DNA from 3 places in the Microbacterium sp. H37-C3 genome. Region 3 is predicted to be linked to each of the others. Evidence: predicted binding sites of a transcription regulator. Region 3 holds the regulator's gene; each other region holds the start of a gene.

Region 1 (5,877 bases), on a different contig from region 3:
GACGCGCGGGAAGGCCGTACCCGCGTTCTCGATCGCCCCGTCCGATACGAAGGCGATCGTTTCGAGGGCATCGGGCTTGGCGATCGGCAGGTCGACGACGAGCGTGACCACGAAGGGTCCGCTGGCGGTGTCTCGGCCGTGGGCGTGCACGCGCTCATCCTGACAGACCCGAGGCACTGCGGAGGCCGAAAACCGGATGTCGTCGAGGTGCCGGCTCAGCGTTCCCGATGATTACGAAAAGATAACGGGAAAACCCTTGCTCGTCGTTACCTCGCCGTTATAGAGTGCTCGCACGGTAGCTGTTTTGCTGTGGCAGCCACCGGCATGTGATTGCAGGAAACTCTTGGTGCAAAGGGACGAGGGTCCGACCGAATGCCTCTTCGGTCGGACCCTCAACTGCTTTCCGGCCGCGAGAGCCGACCGCGCGTGACGACCGCGCGTGACGACGCGTCAGGCGCCGCCACCACCTCCTCCGCCGCCTCCCCCGCCGGCAGACCCGCCCCCGCTCGACCCGCCCGAGGTCGACGACGACGACGATGCCGCCGACGACAGCGTGCCGATGCCTGCCGCGAACGACGACGCATCGAACGCCGCCGTTCCCACGTACCACCCCGGCGTCGCGATGCCCGCGTCGCCGTAGAGCGCCGTCAGGTGCGCAGCCCACTCCTTCTCGCGGCCGAACAGCACGGCGTACGGCAGCAGCCGCTCGTAGATCCGGAGCATCTCCCGGGGGTCGTCCGTTGCGACCGGCTCGCGCTCAGCGCCGGTCGGCGATTGCAGCATCCGGATGCGGTCGGCTTCGGCCCACCGGATGAAGAGGTCGAGCCCGCGCAGGTGGTCGCGGATCTCCGCCCCCGTGTCCGACAGCGGCTCACCGGCGACCGCGAAGACGACCACCAGGAACGACGCCGCCGCCAGAACGATGCCGACGATGGGCAGTGCGGGGTGGACGTAAGCGTTCAGCGCGAGCGCACCGAACAGGATGACCAGACTCGCCGCGAGGGCCCATGCGGCGACGGGCCAGCCACGCGCTCCCGCCGGCACGGGCTTGTACATGCCGCGACCGCGGAGACTGTCTTTGGCCATCTTCAGCGCCCGCTGGGTCTCGGTGGACAGCCGGGTGTCGGAGGAGCCGAAGCGGTAGACCTCGCCACGACGGTGATGCGGGAACATGCCGCGCAGGAGTCTGCGCCCGTTCTCGTCGGCGGCCCGAGGATCGACGAGCTCCGCCTGCAGCTTCGCACGTCCCCAGCGGCTCTTCCCATCGTCGACGATGCGGATGGCGCCCACCAGTGCCAGCTCGAGGACCTCGGCGGGAATCGCCTTCGACGTCTTCTGCAACAGCACCGCCGCGTCGATCGCATCGATGCGGCGCGGTAGCGCGTACTCGGCGATGACCGTCGGGCGCCCGGGCTCGTCGCGGAGGTACCGCCGGCGATTGCGCAGCGCCCAGCCGGTGGCGCCGGCGAGCAGCGCCGTCGACCCGGACTGGAGCCATCCGAGCGGCGACGCCAGGAACCCGGTGTCGTACACCTCGAACGTGCCCTCCTCGAACCCGACGGCGAAAGTGAGCGTCTCGTGCGGCGCGAGGTCGGTCGCCGAGGCGGTGACCGCGGTTCCGTCCGGTGAGGCGACGATCTCAGGACACGGCGTGGTGCTGTCCTGCTCGCCGACATAGCAGGCCTGCCGGCCGGCGAGGGCGTCCGCGATAGCGGGGTCGACCCGCAAGGTGGCCGTCACCTGCCGGAACGGCTGATTCCAGTCGGTGCCGTTGACGTCCCAGTAGAACTCGAGCCCGGTGTCCGGGAAGTCCCACACGACATTCTCGAGGTCGTAGGTGAAGACGAAGGTGTTCGGCCCGTGCAGGTACTCGGGCCCGCGCGTCAGGACGCCGAGGGTGCCGTCTTCGCTGTCGGTCTCGACGGGACGGGCATCGCCGTTCTCGTCGGTGACCGAGAGGAGTTCCGGATGCAGCGGCTGCCCGTTGTAGGTCTCGGGCAGAAGGCGGCGCATGCCCCGGTTCTGATCGGACGGGGGGAAATCGGCGACGAAGGTCTCGACGACCCGCATCCTGGCCGTGCCGTCCTCGTCGCGACTGAGGGTGTAGTCCACGGCGAGCGAATCGAAGACGAAGGCGTCGAGATCGGCGGATTCGTCGGCGGATGCCACGGCAGGGACCGCCAGCCCGAAAAGGCCCGTGATCAGCACGAGGACCCCGATCGCGAGTGCCGCCCGGGCGCGACGCATCATGCCGACCAGCTTAGGCGGGCAGTAAAGTTGTCGCCATGAACGATCGTCGTCGCGCCGTTGCCGCGTGGGAGAGTCTCTTCCGCGCGCAGCACGAGATCTTCGACGACATCAGCAATGACTTCGCCGGCGATGAGCTGACCCAGGCCGAGTACGACGTGCTCCTGACGGTCGCGCGAGGCACGGGCCATCGCGCTCGCCTGCGAGACGTCACCGCGAACATGCTCATCAGCCAGCCGAGCGTCTCGCGCCTGGTCGATCGGATGGTCGCGCGCGGCCTCATCACCAAGTGCGGCGACCCGACGGATGGCCGCGGCGCAATGCTCACGGCGACGCCGGAGGGGCTGTCGGCGTTTCGTCGACTCGCCGCCGCCCACGGCCGCTCCATCGCCGAACGCATGTCGGTGCTGTCGACCGAAGAGCTCGAGCAGCTCGAGCAGCTGACGACGAAGCTGCGACGTCTGTCCTGACGACCGCGCGGACCGGAGCCGGTCGCGCGGTGTCGCTCGGGGTCGTTTCCTCCCCAGGCGGAACGGTGCCCCGACTTTCGACAACCGAACATAGGTTCGACTCGGATGTCGTACCCCGCTGTCACAATGGGAACATGACGGCGAGTGACGGGGGTGGCGAGGCGCGACGCGACGACGTCACGCCGTCGCAAGCGCTCGCTTTTGCGAGATACGCGGAGGCCCTTGACCTCTCTCACGCCGCTGACATCGCTCGCACCCGGGCGCTGGCCGACCTGGGTCATGCCGCCCTGCACGACGCGCGCCGCGACGGGGTGCGGGGTATGGCGTCGAACATGGACTTGCGGTCGGTCGCGGCCGAAGCAGCGGGCATGGCGCGGTTGACGGACCGGCGGCTGCAGGGCGAGATCGACCACGCGATGACCGTCATCGACGACTACCCCGCGGTGTTCGAGGCGTGGGTGCAGCGGCGGATCGAACGCGGACACGTGGATGTGGTCGTGCGGGTCGGCGCGGGAGTGCCTGCGGAGGTCCGGGGGTCGTTCGCGGAGGCCGCGATCGCGGTGTGCGAGCGGGATGTGCCGTCGCGGGTGCGGGGTGCGCTGGACGCGTTGGCGGCCCGGTTGCATACGCAGACGTTCACGGAGCGGCACAAGGCCGCGGCGGCGGAGCGGTGCGTGCGGGTGTTCCACGGGTCGGATGGGATGTCGAATCTCGTCGCGAACCTTCCGACGGTCATCGCCGCGGGGATGCTCGACCGACTCACGCAGATGGGGCAGTCGGTGAAGGACGCGCGGGTCGCGACTGGTCCGGAGGGGGGAGCGGATGCCGCGGGGGCGGCGGATGCTGCGGAGGCGGCTGAGCCCGCCGACACGCGGACGATGGATCAGCTGCGCGCCGACATCCTGGGCGACCTGGTGCTCGGCGGGGCGCCGGTCGTCGATCCGACGTATGGGACCGATCGGGCCGGTGGGCTCGGGGCGATCCGGGCGCGCGTTCAGGTCGCGGTCACGGCGGAGACGTTAATGGGGCGTGACGAGAACCCCGCCGAAGCAGTCGGGGCCGGGCTCGTTGATGCCGAGACCGTGCGGCAGCTCGCGGGGCAGGTGTCGGAGTGGGACCGGTTGTTCATCGACCCGGTCACCCGCACCCCGGTCGAGATCGACGCCTACCGGCCCACGGCTTCGATGAAGAAACTCCTGATGGCCCGGGATCAGCACTGCCGGTTCCCCGGATGCCGCAGAGCCGCGATCCGCTGCGAGCTCGACCACACCATCGACCACGCCCTCGGCGGGCACACCCACATCTTCAACCTCGCCCACCTGTGCCAGCGACACCACTCGATGAAGCAGTTCACGAAGTGGGAGGTTCGGCAGGTCGGTGGCGGGGTCCTCGAATGGACCTCACCCCTCGGCCGGGTCTACCGCGAAGACGTCCCCATACCGGCCGTCTGCTTCACCATCGCCACCACGGACCCGCCACCGGATGCGACACGCGGCGGACCGCCGGCGGACGAACCGCCACCCTTCTGAGGGCTGCAGCCACGCAGTCGGGCGCGCGCATCGCGCACCTTCGAATCGGTCGCGGGCGCTGGGGGATATACGCGAAGGGGCGGCCGCCGCCCCCGAAAGAGCTGCGGCCGCCCGTCGTGCGAACGCGGATCTGCGCGATCAGTTCTCGATCGGCACCACCGGCGCGGCTGCGTCGGTCGTGACCTCGACCTTGCGCGGCTTGGCCTTCTCGCTGACCGGGATGGTCACGGTCAGGACGCCGTTGTTGTAGGTCGCGGCGATGCCTTCCGTGTCGACACCCTGGCCGAGGTTCAGCTGACGCAGGAAGCTCGCGGCTTCACGCTCGCGCGTGATCCACTTCACTCCGTCACCGCTCGCGAGCGTTCGCTCGGCGCGGATGGTCAGCAGCTGGCCGTCGACGTCGATGTCGACCGAGCCCGGGTCGATGCCGGGCAGGTCGGCGGTCATCACGTAGTGGTCGCCGTCACGGTAGAGGTCCATCGGCATGCGACGGGGGCCGCGGCGCGTGTCGAAGAGGCTCGAGGCGATGCGGTCGAGGTCGCGGAACGGGTCATAAGTAGCCATCGATCTTTCCCTTCTCTGATGCTTCGTGTTGAGATCTGAAAGTTGAGCCGTCTCGGCTCAACTGCATCCAGATTAGCACTCTCCCCCATCGAGTGCCAAGGGTTCTCGCACAGCGAACAGCGCCCCGAAGACGGGGCGCGAGAGGGCCTCTCAGCACTCGACGACGTTCACGGCGAGACCGCCCTCGCTCGTCTCCTTGTACTTGTGCGACATGTCGATCCCGGTCTGGCGCATCGTCTCGACGACGGCATCCAGCGACACGTAATGCTGCCCGTCACCCCGCAACGCGAGTCGCGCCGCGGTGACCGCCGTCGATGCCGCGATCGCGTTGCGCTCGATGCACGGGATCTGCACGAGGCCACCGACCGGGTCGCACGTGAGCCCGAGGTGGTGCTCCATCGCGATCTCCGCCGCATTCTCGATCTGCGCGCTGTTGCCGCCCATGACCGCCGTCAGGCCTCCCGCCGCCATCGCGCACGCAGATCCGACCTCGGCCTGGCAGCCACCCTCCGCACCGGAGATGGACGCGTTCGCCTTGAACAGCGACCCCAGAGCCGTCGCGGTCAACAGGAACCGCCTGATGCCGCGGCGCCGATCCAGATCCTCCGACGCGAGCCGCGACTCCGCCGCGAACCGCCACCAGCACATAGCCACCGCCGGAAGGATTCCTGCGGCACCGTTGGTGGGCGCGGTGACCACGCGTCCACCCGACGCGTTCTCCTCGTTGACGGCGAGCGCGAAAGCACCGAGCCACTCCCCCGGCAGCTCACGCCCGCCGGCCGCCTCCGCCTGTTCGAGCTGCGCCCGCATCGCCCCCGCCCGGCGCCGCACGCGCAGCATCCCCGGCAAGGTGCCGTCGGCTCGAAGCCCCGCCTCGACGCACCCCGCCATGGCATCCCAGATCGCGTCGAGGCCGGCAGCGACCTCGGCCTCGGGTCGGAGTGCCTCCTCGTTGCGGCGCGCCAGGCCGGCGATGCTCATCTGCTCGCGCTCGCACAGCTCGAGCAGCTCCGCCGCGGTGCTGAACCGATACGGCCAGACGACAGCGCCCGAACCTCCGCGCCGCC
Region 2 (5,877 bases), on a different contig from region 3:
CTGCGGGTCGAGGTCGCCGAGACCTTCCCGCTCGACGACGCCGCGGCGGCGTACGCGCGGCTGGAAGAGGGGCACACTCGCGGCAAGATCGTCGTCACGGTCTGACGGCGGGTGGATGTCGGAGGCGGGCGGGATCCTGGAGTCGTGCCCGCCTCGAGCCTCGACGCATCCGAGATGCCGTTCCCGTGCCGGGTCTGCGGCGGGCGGGTGGGCGAGGTCGACGCCGACACGGGGCATTGGCTGTGTCAGCGCTGCGGGTGGCGACTCGGCGACGCTTTCGATGCCGACCTGCCCCGCCCGGTCGTGGCCGTCGTCTACTACCTGCGATTCGGCGCCCGCGTGAAGATCGGCACGAGCGAGCGGCCACGGCAGCGGCTCGCCGCCATCCGACATGACGAGCTCCTCGCATTCGAGCGCGGCGGTCGGCCCCTCGAACAGCAGCGACACCGCGAGTTCGCGGCACTGCGAGAGGGCGGCGAGTGGTTCACGCTCACCGGTCCGTTGACCGCGCACATCGAGACGCTGCGGGCAGCGGCATCCGAGCCGTGGCTGGCCTACGACCGCTGGCTCGGCGACGCCTACCGACGGGCGTCGTCGTGAGGCGACGTCCGCCGCCGCGTCATCCTCCGGTGAGGAACTCGATCGCGGTCTGACGGAACACCCGCGAGCCGGGCGCATTGAAGTGATGCCGATCGGGGATCTCGACGAAGCGTCCCTGCGGGGTGGCGGCGGCGAGGGCCTTCGATCCCTCGATGATCGCGTCACGAGAACCTGTGGCGAACAGCACGGGCTGCTCCGGCGCGTTGGCGGGGTCGGGGTCCACCGTGCCCGAGGCGCGCATCCCGCCGGCGATCGCGAGCAGCGCGCGCAGGTCGTTGCCGGGAACGCGCTCGGTGAGCCGCACGTAGTTCTGCGTGACCGGATCGGTCACCTCGGTACCGTTCTCGACGAGCGCTCGCACCTGATCGATGTCGAGGCGGGCGAGCGGGATGCCGTCGGGCACGCCGCCCAGCACGCCGCGGGTGATGCGCGCGGAGAAGTCCTGCAGCACCTCCCAGCCCACGCGCGCTCCCAGGGAGTACCCGACGTACATCGCCGTGTCGACGAGGTAGGTGTCGAGCACCGCCTCGACGTCGGAGGCGAGCTGGTGCAGGTCGTAGTCGGCGGCACGATGCGGCTTGTCACTCGCACCGTGTCCTCGCTGATCGAGGCCGAGGACGCGGAAGCCGGCGCGCTGCAGGTCGCGCACCCAACCGGTCGAGACCCAGTTGTCCTTCGTGTTCGACGCGAAGCCGTGCACGACGACCACCGTCGGAAGGTCGTCCTCTCCCCACGAGTAGGTGGCGATGCGGTGGCCGTCCTCGCCCACGAGGACGAATCGCGGTTCGGGCAGCTCGGTCAGACCGGAGGACGCGGGGATGCTCACGGTTCCATTCTCCTGCTCAGCGGAGGCCTGCTCGGCGGAGGCGGTCACTTCTTCGCGGGATCGTGACCCCAGTTCATGAGCGAGTAGCGCCAGGCGGTCTCGGTGATGTCGCCCGAGGGGCGCTGTGCGAGGTGCCGGTTGACGTAGCCGACGACTTTGCGCATGTGCTTCAGGTCCGACTCGGTGAGGTCGTCCTTTTTGGTGCGCAGGAGGTCGACGATGCGCCGGCCCGACTGGTGGCCCGTCGATTCACCGCCGCCGTCCTTCTGACCGACCTCCTTCGACTCGTCGGTGTCGAGCCATTTCTCGAGCTCGGCGGGGCTCATGTTCACGGCGTCGCGGAAGTCGTGCCGCGTCTGGTCGTCGTCGTCGCTCATGGTGCGATGGTGCCCGCGGCGTCTGCCCGGCCGCATCCTCTTGACAGCACGATGAGTCAGCGCGTTTATGCCGCCTTTTCGTGGTTTTTGTCGTCGGCGGGTTGGGCGTTTCCTGCACAATTCGCTTGCTCAGCGACTTATCCACCGTGGAACGAATATTCGATGCGGATGTCGGAGGGTGCTGACATCATGGGAACATGACATCGAACAGCGGTAGCGGGCTCGGGGGTGACGGTGTCGCGGATGCGTCGCCGCATGCCGAAGCGTTCTCCGTGTTCGCGGAGGCGCTCGACCTGGTCCACGCCGGGGATGTCGCGCGGGTTCGGGCGTTGACGGAACTGGGCCGGTCGGCGTTGCGTGAGGCGCGGCGTGACGGCGTGCAGGGGATGGCGTCGGACATGGAGCTGCGGTCGGTCGCGGCCGAAGCAGCGGGCATGGCGCGGTTGACGGACCGGCGGCTGCAGGGCGAGATCGACCACGCGATGACGGTCATCGACGACTACCCGGCCGTGTTCGAGGCGTGGGCCCAGCGGCGGATCGAACGCGGACACGTGGATGTGGTCGTGCGGGTCGGCGCGCGGGTGCCTGACGAGGTGCGGTCGGCGTACGATGCAGCCGCGATCACGGTGTGCGAGCGGGATGTGCCGTCGCGGGTGCGGGGTGCGCTGGAGGCTCTGGCGGCCCGGCTTCACCCGCAGAACTTCACCGAGCGGCACAAGGCTGCGGCAGCGGAGCGGTGCGTTCGCGTGTTCCACGGAACGGACGGGATGTCGAACCTCGTCGCCAACCTTCCGACGGTCATTGCCGCGGGGATGCTTGACCGGCTCACGCAGATGGGACAGTCCGTGAAGGATGCCCGTGCTGATGGGGCAGGGGAAGGCGAGCCCGACGATACCCGGACGATGGATCAGCTGCGGGCCGACATCCTCGGTGACCTCGTCCTCGGCGGGGCGCCCGTAGTTGACCCGACCTACGGAACCGACCGGGCCGGTGGGCTCGGCGCGATCCGCGCACGCGTTCAGGTCGCCGTCACCGCCGAGACGTTGATGGGGCGTGACGAGAACCCCGCCGAAGCCGTGGGCGCTGCGCTGATCGATGCCGACACGGCGCGCGAGCTCGCCGGGCAGGTCAGCGAGTGGGACCGGCTCTTCATCGACCCCGTCACCCGCACACCGGTCGAGATCGACACCTACCGGCCCACGGCTTCGATGAAGAAGCTCCTGATGGCACGGGATCAGCACTGCCGGTTCCCCGGATGCCGACGGGCCGCGATCCGCTGCGAACTCGACCACACCATCGACCATGCCCTGGGCGGGCACACCCACATCTTCAACCTCGCCCACCTCTGCCAAAGACACCACTCCATGAAGCAGTTCACCAAGTGGGAGGTCCGGCAGGTCGGCGGAGGGGTCCTCGAATGGACCTCACCCCTCGGCCGGGTCTACCGCGAAGACGTCCCCATACCCGCGGTCTGCTTCACCATCGACACGGGCGGACCACCGGAGAGACCACCCTTCTGACAGCGCGGCGGTCTCGCGCGGGTCTCATATCCGGCGCATAGGTCTATCCAACGATACGGATGGGCTGGCGGGCGATGCTCGGTGCACAACCGACCGAGGAGTCAGACGTGAGCCGCATCCCCGAACCCGATCACACGCCCGCGGGACCGGCCTACGAGGGCCGCCTGCTCGACCGCGCCGACGACGAGGTCGTCGATCAGGGCGCCCCGTTCGACATCCGCACGCTGATGACCCGGCGTTCCATGCTGAGCCTCGCCGGCCTCGGCTTGGGCGCCGCGGCTCTCGCGGCCTGCACTCCCACGGCGACGGCCTCGCCCGCCGCATCACCCACGGCGACACCGACCGCGACACCCACCGCAACACCGTCCGCGACAGCCGTCGCGAACTCGGGCCTGCCCGCCGGCGAGATCCCTGACGAGACCGCCGGCCCCTACCCCGGCGACGGCTCGAACGGGCCCGACGTCCTCGAGCGCTCCGGCATCGTCCGCAGCGACATCCGATCGTCCCTGGAGGGCGGCGCGACCGCGGACGGCGTGCCGATGACCCTCCGGCTCACGATCCTCGACACTGCCCGAGGCGATGTGCCGTTCGCCGGGGCCGCCGTCTACGTGTGGCATTGCGACGCCGACGGCGGGTACTCGATGTACTCGAACGGGATCGAGAACGAGACCTACCTGCGAGGGGTGCAGGTCTCCGACGCGTCCGGCGTCGTCACCTTCACCTCGATCATTCCCGCCTGCTACACGGGCCGGTGGCCGCACATCCACTTCGAGGTCTACCCGGACGCGGCGGCGATGACCGACGCCGCGAATGCCATCGCGACGTCACAGGTCGCCCTCCCCGGGGACGTCTGCAGCACCGTCTACGCGCTCCCCGCCTACAGCGGTTCCGCGCGCAATCTTGCGCAGGTCTCGCTCGCCTCCGACAACGTGTTCGGCGACGACGCAGGCGCCCTCCAACTGGCCACCGTCACCGGCGACACGACATCCGGATACGTCGTCTCGCTCACCGCTCGCGTGGACACGACAACGACACCCGCGGCGGGCGCCGCTCCGGGCGGGGTCTCACCCCGCCGACCCTGACCGTTGCGCGCCATGGCCGCAGCCGCGGCCGCGCATGAGCCGGGGCACGACCGCGACCAGCACGAACATCGCGACGAGCTCGACGAGCGTCTGCGTGACCACGACGAGCGGAGTCAACGCGAATGACGCCGGCAGGGCGAGTGCGAGCGGCAGGACGACGAGAGAGTTGCGCGTCACAGTGCTGAAGACCACCGCCCGCCGGCGCGAGACATCGAGTCCGGCCAGACGGCCCGCGACAATCCCCACCATCACTGCGCACGGCACGAACGCGACGAAGATCGGCACGACGGGCGCCAGCGACACCATCGCATCCCCGACCGCGGCCGTCTGCGAGGCGACCGCGACGAATAGCGTCAGCATCATCACCGGCACCATGGCACGCAGCAGCCCGGACGACACCGACCCGACGCGCGGCGAACGGCGCGTTGCCGCCTGCGCGACCGCGGCGAGCGCAAGCGGAACGACGATGAGCAGAACGAACGCTTCGGCGAACGGGCGCGGATCGATGACTGCGACAGCCTCGCCCCCGGCCATCGCCCACACGTACGCGGGCAGAAGCAGCAGCTGCGTGATCATGAGCAGCGGCGTCGCCGCCAGCAGCTGCTCACGCGATCCTCCAGCGAGGCCCGCGAAGACGACGACGTAGTCCACGCAGGGTGTCAACAGCACCAGCAGCACGCCCAGCAGAAGCGCCGCGTCATGGGCGACGAACCGCGACAGCAGCCACACGACCACCGGGACCGCGACGAAGTTCGCGACCATCACGGCCCCGATGAACCGTGCGTCACGGACGGCCTCCCGCAGCCCGACGAGCGGGATCGAGAGGAACGTGAGGAACAGCAGGACGCCCAGCACCGGGGTGAGCACCGGTTCGATCGCCTGAGCGAAGCGCGGCATCGCGAGCCCCACGACCCCGCCCACGACCAGCGCCACCAGGAACATCGCCGCTTGGTGCCGTTCGATCACCGCGAGCGCCCGCATCATGCCAGCATGCCGCACCGGAGGCCAGAAGCACCCCGGCAGCCGTCGCATGAGGTGGAATGGGAGAACCGCTACGGAAGGACAGCCACCATGCGCGGAGTCATCATGCACGCCCCCGGCGACGTCCGCGTCGAGGAACGCGACGACCCGACGATCGAGAAGCCCACGGATGCCGTCATCCGGGTGGCCGCGGCCTGCATCTGCGGCTCCGACCTGTGGCCCTATCGCGGCGAAGACCCCATCAAGCGCCCGATCCCGATGGGGCACGAGTACGTCGGCGTCGTCGAGCAGATCGGCGACGACGTCAGCGGGCTCTCGGTCGGCGACTTCGTCGTCGGCTCGTTCATCGCCTCGGACAACACGTGCGAGATCTGCCGCGACGGCTACCAGTCGCACTGCGTCGACCGCGTTCCGATGGGTCGCCTCGGCTCGCAGGCCGAGCGGCTGCGCGTGCCCCTCGCCGACGGCACCCTCGTCGTCGTCCCGGGCCA
Region 3 (5,877 bases):
CCCCGGCCAGGCGCCGCTCGATGATCTCGTCGCCGCGGCTCTCGCGCAGGGCGGCCATGACCGCGCTGAACGCACCGACGCCGGGAACGAGAAGACCGTCCGCATCACGGATGAGACCACGATCGGAGGTCAGTCGGGCGTCCGCACCCGCGGCGGAGAGGGCCTTGACGGCCGAGTGGATGTTGCCCGAGCCGTAATCGAGGACGGCGACGAGCGGCGCGCGTCCGGTCGTGTCACCCTCGGTCATAGAGCGCCCTTCGTACTGGGGATGCCGTGCACGAGCGGATCGAGCGCCTTGGCCTGCCGGAAGGCACGGGCGAAGGCCTTGTACTCCGCCTCGGCGATGTGGTGCGGGTCGCGTCCGCCGAGCACGCGGACGTGCATCGTCAGGCCCGCGTTGAACGCGATCGCCTCGAACGTGTGCCGCACGAGCGACCCCGTGAAGTGCCCGCCGATGAGGTGGTACTCGTATCCCTCGGGCTCTCCCGTGTGCACGAGGTAGGGACGCCCGGAGATGTCGACGACAGCCTGCGCGAGCGCCTCGTCGAGGGGCACGAGCGCATCGCCGTAGCGCGAGATGCCCGACTTGTCGCCCAGCGCAGAGCGCAGCGCCTGCCCGAGCACGATCGCGACATCCTCGACCGTGTGGTGCGCGTCGATGTGCGTGTCGCCCGTCGCGCGCACAGTCAGGTCGGTGAGCGAGTGCTTCGCGAACGCCGTCAGCAGATGATCGAAGAACGGCACGGTCGTCTCGATCGTGCTGATCCCGGTCCCGTCGAGGTCGAGCTCGAGTTCGACACTCGACTCGCTCGTGGCACGACGGATGCTGGCCGTTCGGGGGCTGGTCATGCCTCCGAGTCTATCGACGCCAGTGCTTCGAGGAACGCGGTCGTCTCGTCTTCCGTACCGGCACTGACGCGCAGGCTGTGCGGGATGCCGACGTCGCGGACGAGGATGCCGCGATCGTAGAGCGCCTGCCAGGTGGCGCGCGGGTCGTCGACCCCGTCGAACAGGACGAAGTTCGTCCAGCTCTCGTAGGCGTGGTACCCGAGGGCATCGAGCGTCGCCGACATCCGATCGCGCTGCGCGACGATCTCGTCCACCATCCGGAGCATCGTCGACGAGTGCGACAGCGCGGCTGTCGCCGCCGCCTGCGTGAGGGCGCTGAGGTGGTACGGCAGGCGGACGAGACGCAGGGCGTCGATGAGGGTCGCGTCGGCGGCGAGATAGCCGACGCGCGCACCGGCGAAGGCGAACGCCTTGCTCATCGTGCGTGAGACGACCAGGCGCTCCCGCTCGCCGAGCAGCGTCAGCGCGGAGGGGCTCTCGCGCGGCGCGAACTCCTGATAGGCCTCGTCGACGATCACGATGCCGTCGGTGGCGTCGTACACCGCCTCGATGACGTCGAGACCGAGCGGCGTGCCGGTCGGGTTGTTGGGCGCGCAGAGGAAGACGACGTCGGGGCGCAGTTCGGAGACTTGCGCCGCAGCGGAGGCCGGGTCGAGCGTGAAGTCGGGGCCGCGCGTGCCCGCGACGTACTGCGCGCCGGTGGCTCGCGTCAGCAGCGGGTACATCGAGTACGTGGGGCCGAAGCCCATGGCGGTGCGCCCCGGGCCGCCGAAGGCCTGGAGCAGGTGCTGCAGCACCTCGTTCGATCCGTTCGCGGCCCAGATGCGATCGGGGGTGAGGCCGTGACCGAGGTACTCGGCGAAGGACTCGCGGAGGTGCGTGAACTCGCGGTCGGGATAGCGGTTGACGTCGCGCAGGGCACGGGCGACGGCATCCAGGATGTCGTCGGCGACCTCTTCGGGAACGGGATGCGTGTTCTCGTTGACGTTCAGCGCGACCGGAAGCGGCGCCTGCGGGGCGCCGTACGGGGTGAGGCCTCGCAGATCGTCTCTGAGGGGCAGATCATCCAGACTCGGGCTCATCCCACCCATGCTAGGCCGCGTCCGAGTCCGGCGTGGCCGCATCCCAGCTTCTGCGCCGAAGACGGCGGGCTTCAGCTCGCGGCGTCGTACTCGGCGGGGATGGCGAGTGTCTGGCCTGCCTCGAGCTGACCAGAGCCGAGGGCGTTCAGCCGGATGATGGCGTCGACGACGTCACGGGGGTCGGCGGCCGGCGCCACCTCTTCAGCGATCGACCAGAGCGATTCGCCCGACATGACGGTCACCGTCGTGAACGACCCCTCGGGCGCGCCCGCCTCGTTGGAGGCGAGTGCTCCCCCGCCGGAGAGCACGGCAGCGGTGACGGCGACGACGGCGGGAAGTGCGGCGATCGCTGCGATGACGCGGCGTCCGCGGCGCGTCAGGCGCAGACGGGTGCGGGGGGCCGGTGCGAAGCGGGCATCGATCGTGGTCATGACATCTCCTCGGGAGCGGTAGGAAGATTCGCTCCCGCCTCTCGGCCGGGAGAGGCGGGTGCGAACTTCGGTTCCGAACGTATCTTCGATATTGTGTGGTGTCAACCACCCACCGAAATCGGAGACCGATCGAAGAGACACGCGGAGCGTTCCGTGATGTCGCTGTCGGATCGGGCTACCTTTTCGACAGCGAGAGCCCACCACGAACCTCCGACATCGGGTCGGGGACGGGGCGCGACGACAGGAGACCGGCGGTATGAGCGAGAAGCCGCAGACGCGACGACGGAAGAATCTGAGCGATAAGCAGCTCGCGATCCTCGAGGTGATCCAGCACGCGATCGCCCGCAACGGCTACCCGCCGAGCATGCGCGAGATCGGCGACGCCGTCGGCCTCAAGTCGCTGTCGAGCGTCACCCACCAGCTGAACCAGCTCGAGCTGAGCGGATACCTCCGCCGCGACCCCGGCAAGACCCGCGCAATGGAGGTCCTCATCGACCTCCCCGGCACGGCCGGCGAGAACCCCGCCGACGCCGCGCCTGCCCTCGGCGACGCCGCCCTCGTGCCGCTCGTGGGCCGCATCGCGGCGGGCGTCCCGATCACCGCCGACCAGCAGGTCGAGGAGATCTTCCCCCTGCCGCGTCAGCTCGTCGGCAAGGGCGAGCTGTTCATGCTCAAGGTCGTCGGCGACTCCATGATCGACGCCGCCATCTGCGACGGCGACTGGGTCGTCGTGCGGGCACAGGCGACCGCCGACAACGGCGAGATCGTCGCGGCCATGCTCGACGGCGAGGCCACCGTCAAGACGCTCCGTCAGCGCGACGGCCACACCTGGCTCCTCCCCCGCAACTCGGCGTTCGAGCCGATCCTCGGCGATGACGCCACCATCCTCGGCAAGGTCGTCGCCGTCCTCCGCACGGTCTGACCTCGCCGCACCGACGGAACTGCGGGAGGGGATGCCGCGACTCGGCGGCATCCCCTCCCGTCGCCCGGCACGACCCGGATCCGCTCGCGTAGCGTGGCGGTATGTCGCAGCAGCAACTCCCGTACGGTTCTTGGCCCTCCCCCCTGACCGCCTCGTGGGCCAGCGCGTCCTCGTTGCGCCTCGACGGCGCGCGCTTCGTCGGGGATGAGATCTGGTGGGGCGAATCCCTTCCCGATGAGGCCGGTCGCGTCGCCGTCATGCGCCGCCGCGACGATTCTGTAGAGGTCGTCCTCCCCGCGCCCGGGAACGCGCGATCGCGTGTGCACGAGTATGGCGGCGGCGCCTGGACGGCGTCCGACGACGGCGAGCTGTTCTTCGTCGACAAGTCGGACCAGCGCATTCGACGCCTCCGCCCGGGCGGCGAGCCCGAGGCGCTCACTCCCGAGGAGAGCGGCACCCACTACGGCGGTCTCCGCTGGCAGCACGCCGCGCTCCTCGCGGTGCGCGAGCGCGAGCGCCCGGGGCGCACTCCGGAACGACACATCGTGCGGATCGACGGCGCGAGCAGCGATGAGAACGCCGCGAGGGGCGACGAAGCGGGAGTGACGGAGCTCGCCGGGGGCAGCGACTTCGTGGCTCAGCCGGCACTGTCACCCGACGGATCACAGCTCGCGTGGGTGGCGTGGGATCACCCCGACATGCCCTGGGACCGCACCCGCATCCGTGTCATCGAGCTCGACGCCCCGGATCGTGTCCGCGAGGTAGCCGGCGGCAGCACGGCCGCGCTGCAGCCGGAATGGACATCGGACGGCCAGCTGCTGCTGCTCGACGAGCCGACGGGGCGCTGGAACCTCCATCGCGTCGACCCCGCGACCGGTGCGGCACCCGTCGCGGTCTCCCCCGCCGACGCCGACACGGGTGGTGGCCTGTGGGTCCTCGGCACCCGGTGGTACGCGCCGCTCGACGACGGCCGCGTCGTGGCCGTCCGCACGCACGGCTCGGACCAGCTCGTGATCATCGACCGCGACGGCGGCGCGATCCCGCTCCCCTTCCCCGCCACCGCTCGACTGCAGATCGAGGACGTCCGCGGCAGCCGCGCCCTCGTGAGCGGCGCCATGCCCGGGGCGAGCGGGCTCTGGCTGGTCGATCTCGACAGCGGCGAGCCGACAGCGGTGCGCGGCGGAACCCCTGATATCGACGAGGCATGGATCCCCCATGCCCGTCAGATCACCACCGAGGGTCCCCACGGCCCGGTGCACGCTTTCGCCTATCCGCCGACAAACCCCGATGTCACGGCGCCGACCGACGAGCTGCCGCCGTACCTCGTCTGGGTGCACGGCGGGCCGACGTCGCACGTGGGCGGTACCGCCGACGCCAAGGCGGCCTACTTCACCAGCCGAGGCATCGGCGTGCTCGACGTGAACTACGGCGGGTCGACCGGGTACGGCCGGTCATACCGTGAACGGCTGAAGGGCCAGTGGGGCGTCGTCGACGTCGATGACGTCGCGGCGGCGGCACGCGGCCTCGCCGCCGACGGACTCGCCGATGCGTCACGGCTCGCGATCGAGGGCGGGTCGGCCGGTGGCTGGACCGTGTTGGCGGCGCTCGTCGGCACGGACGTGTTCGGCGCGGGGGTCTCGCGCTACGGCGTCGGCGATGCCCGCGCCCTCGCGGCCGAGACCCACGATTTCGAGGCGCGCTACCTCGACGGCCTGATCGGTCCCCTTCCCGAAGCGGAGCACGTGTACATCGAGCGGTCGCCGCTGAGCCACGCCGAGGGGTTCCGCGTGCCGCTGCTGCTTCTCCAGGGCGACGAGGACGCCGTCGTGCCGCCGGCGCAGGCCGAGGCCATCCGCGACGCACTCGTCGCGCAGGGCGTGCCCCACGCCTATGTCCTGTACGCGGGCGAGGGGCACGGGTTCCGACGGACGGAGACGATCGTGAACGCTCTGGAGAGCGAGCTGGCGTTCCTCGGCCAGGTGTTCGGTTTCGACACACCCGGCGTCGCGCCGATCGAGCTCGACTGAGCCCGGCGATCGCCTGGCGCTGATACGCCTGTCAGGCCGGCGGTGCTGGTGAGGCCTTCCGCATCCGCGGAGGACTCACCAGCACCGCCGAGCCTGCAGGTGTATCGCCGGCCGCGTGATCAGACGGCGTAGGGCGCGAGCTCAGCCGCGAGACGCTCGGAGACGTGCGCGTGCACGGCCGTGCCGTCCTCCTCGTGCGAGGTGGCGACGATGTGGCCACTCTCGTGCACGGCCGAGATCAGGTCGCCACGGTCATACGGCACGAGAGCGCGCACCTCCACAGCCGGCAGCGGCAGCGCATCCTCGATCGCGGCGCGCAGCTCGTCGATGCCCTCGCCCGTGCGGGACGACACGAAGTGGGCCGTCGGCTCGAGCCCGCGCAGCAGCAGGCGCGCATCGTCGTCGACGAGGTCCGCCTTGTTGAAGACGACGAGCTCACGGGTGGCGCGAGCGCCCACGTCGCCCATCACGTCGCGGACGGTCGCGAGCTGCGCCGCGGGATCGGGATGCGAGCCGTCGACGACGTGCACGATGACGTCCGCGCCCGAGACCTCCTCGAGTGTGGA

What was found. Region 3 encodes LexA, which represses DNA repair genes until DNA is damaged. Its sites were predicted from a motif close to TCGAACANNTGTTCGA; they were not measured.
Region 1: the regulator LexA is predicted to act here: its motif matches at 2,802-2,817, upstream of O1W71_RS07745 (HNH endonuclease signature motif containing protein).
Region 2: the regulator LexA is predicted to act here: its motif matches at 1,951-1,966, upstream of O1W71_RS13555 (HNH endonuclease signature motif containing protein).

Annotation. Positions count from the first base shown of each region.
Region 1 covers NZ_JAPVLR010000002.1:579,420-585,296, reverse strand. Annotated here, with positions in the region: gene O1W71_RS07760 (hypothetical protein) at 1-150, opposite strand, end outside; gene O1W71_RS07755 (DUF2207 domain-containing protein) at 451-2,250, opposite strand; gene O1W71_RS07750 (MarR family winged helix-turn-helix transcriptional regulator) at 2,286-2,717, shown strand; gene O1W71_RS07745 (HNH endonuclease signature motif containing protein) at 2,852-4,246, shown strand; gene O1W71_RS07740 (Hsp20/alpha crystallin family protein) at 4,385-4,810, opposite strand; gene O1W71_RS07735 (L-serine ammonia-lyase) at 4,961-5,877, opposite strand, start outside.
Region 2 covers NZ_JAPVLR010000005.1:93,627-99,503, forward strand. Annotated here, with positions in the region: gene O1W71_RS13535 (NADP-dependent oxidoreductase) at 1-105, shown strand, start outside; gene O1W71_RS13540 (GIY-YIG nuclease family protein) at 145-600, shown strand; gene O1W71_RS13545 (alpha/beta fold hydrolase) at 620-1,426, opposite strand; gene O1W71_RS13550 (DUF3140 domain-containing protein) at 1,471-1,803, opposite strand; gene O1W71_RS13555 (HNH endonuclease signature motif containing protein) at 2,001-3,323, shown strand; gene O1W71_RS13560 (intradiol ring-cleavage dioxygenase) at 3,431-4,405, shown strand; gene O1W71_RS13565 (bile acid:sodium symporter) at 4,388-5,389, opposite strand; gene O1W71_RS13570 (zinc-dependent alcohol dehydrogenase family protein) at 5,477-5,877, shown strand, end outside.
Region 3 covers NZ_JAPVLR010000001.1:927,461-933,337, forward strand. Annotated here, with positions in the region: gene hisH (imidazole glycerol phosphate synthase subunit HisH) at 1-247, opposite strand, end outside; gene hisB (imidazoleglycerol-phosphate dehydratase HisB) at 244-849, opposite strand; gene O1W71_RS04630 (histidinol-phosphate transaminase) at 846-1,931, opposite strand; gene O1W71_RS04635 (LysM peptidoglycan-binding domain-containing protein) at 2,003-2,362, opposite strand; gene lexA (transcriptional repressor LexA) at 2,619-3,284, shown strand; gene O1W71_RS04645 (prolyl oligopeptidase family serine peptidase) at 3,386-5,311, shown strand; gene hflX (GTPase HflX) at 5,431-5,877, opposite strand, start outside.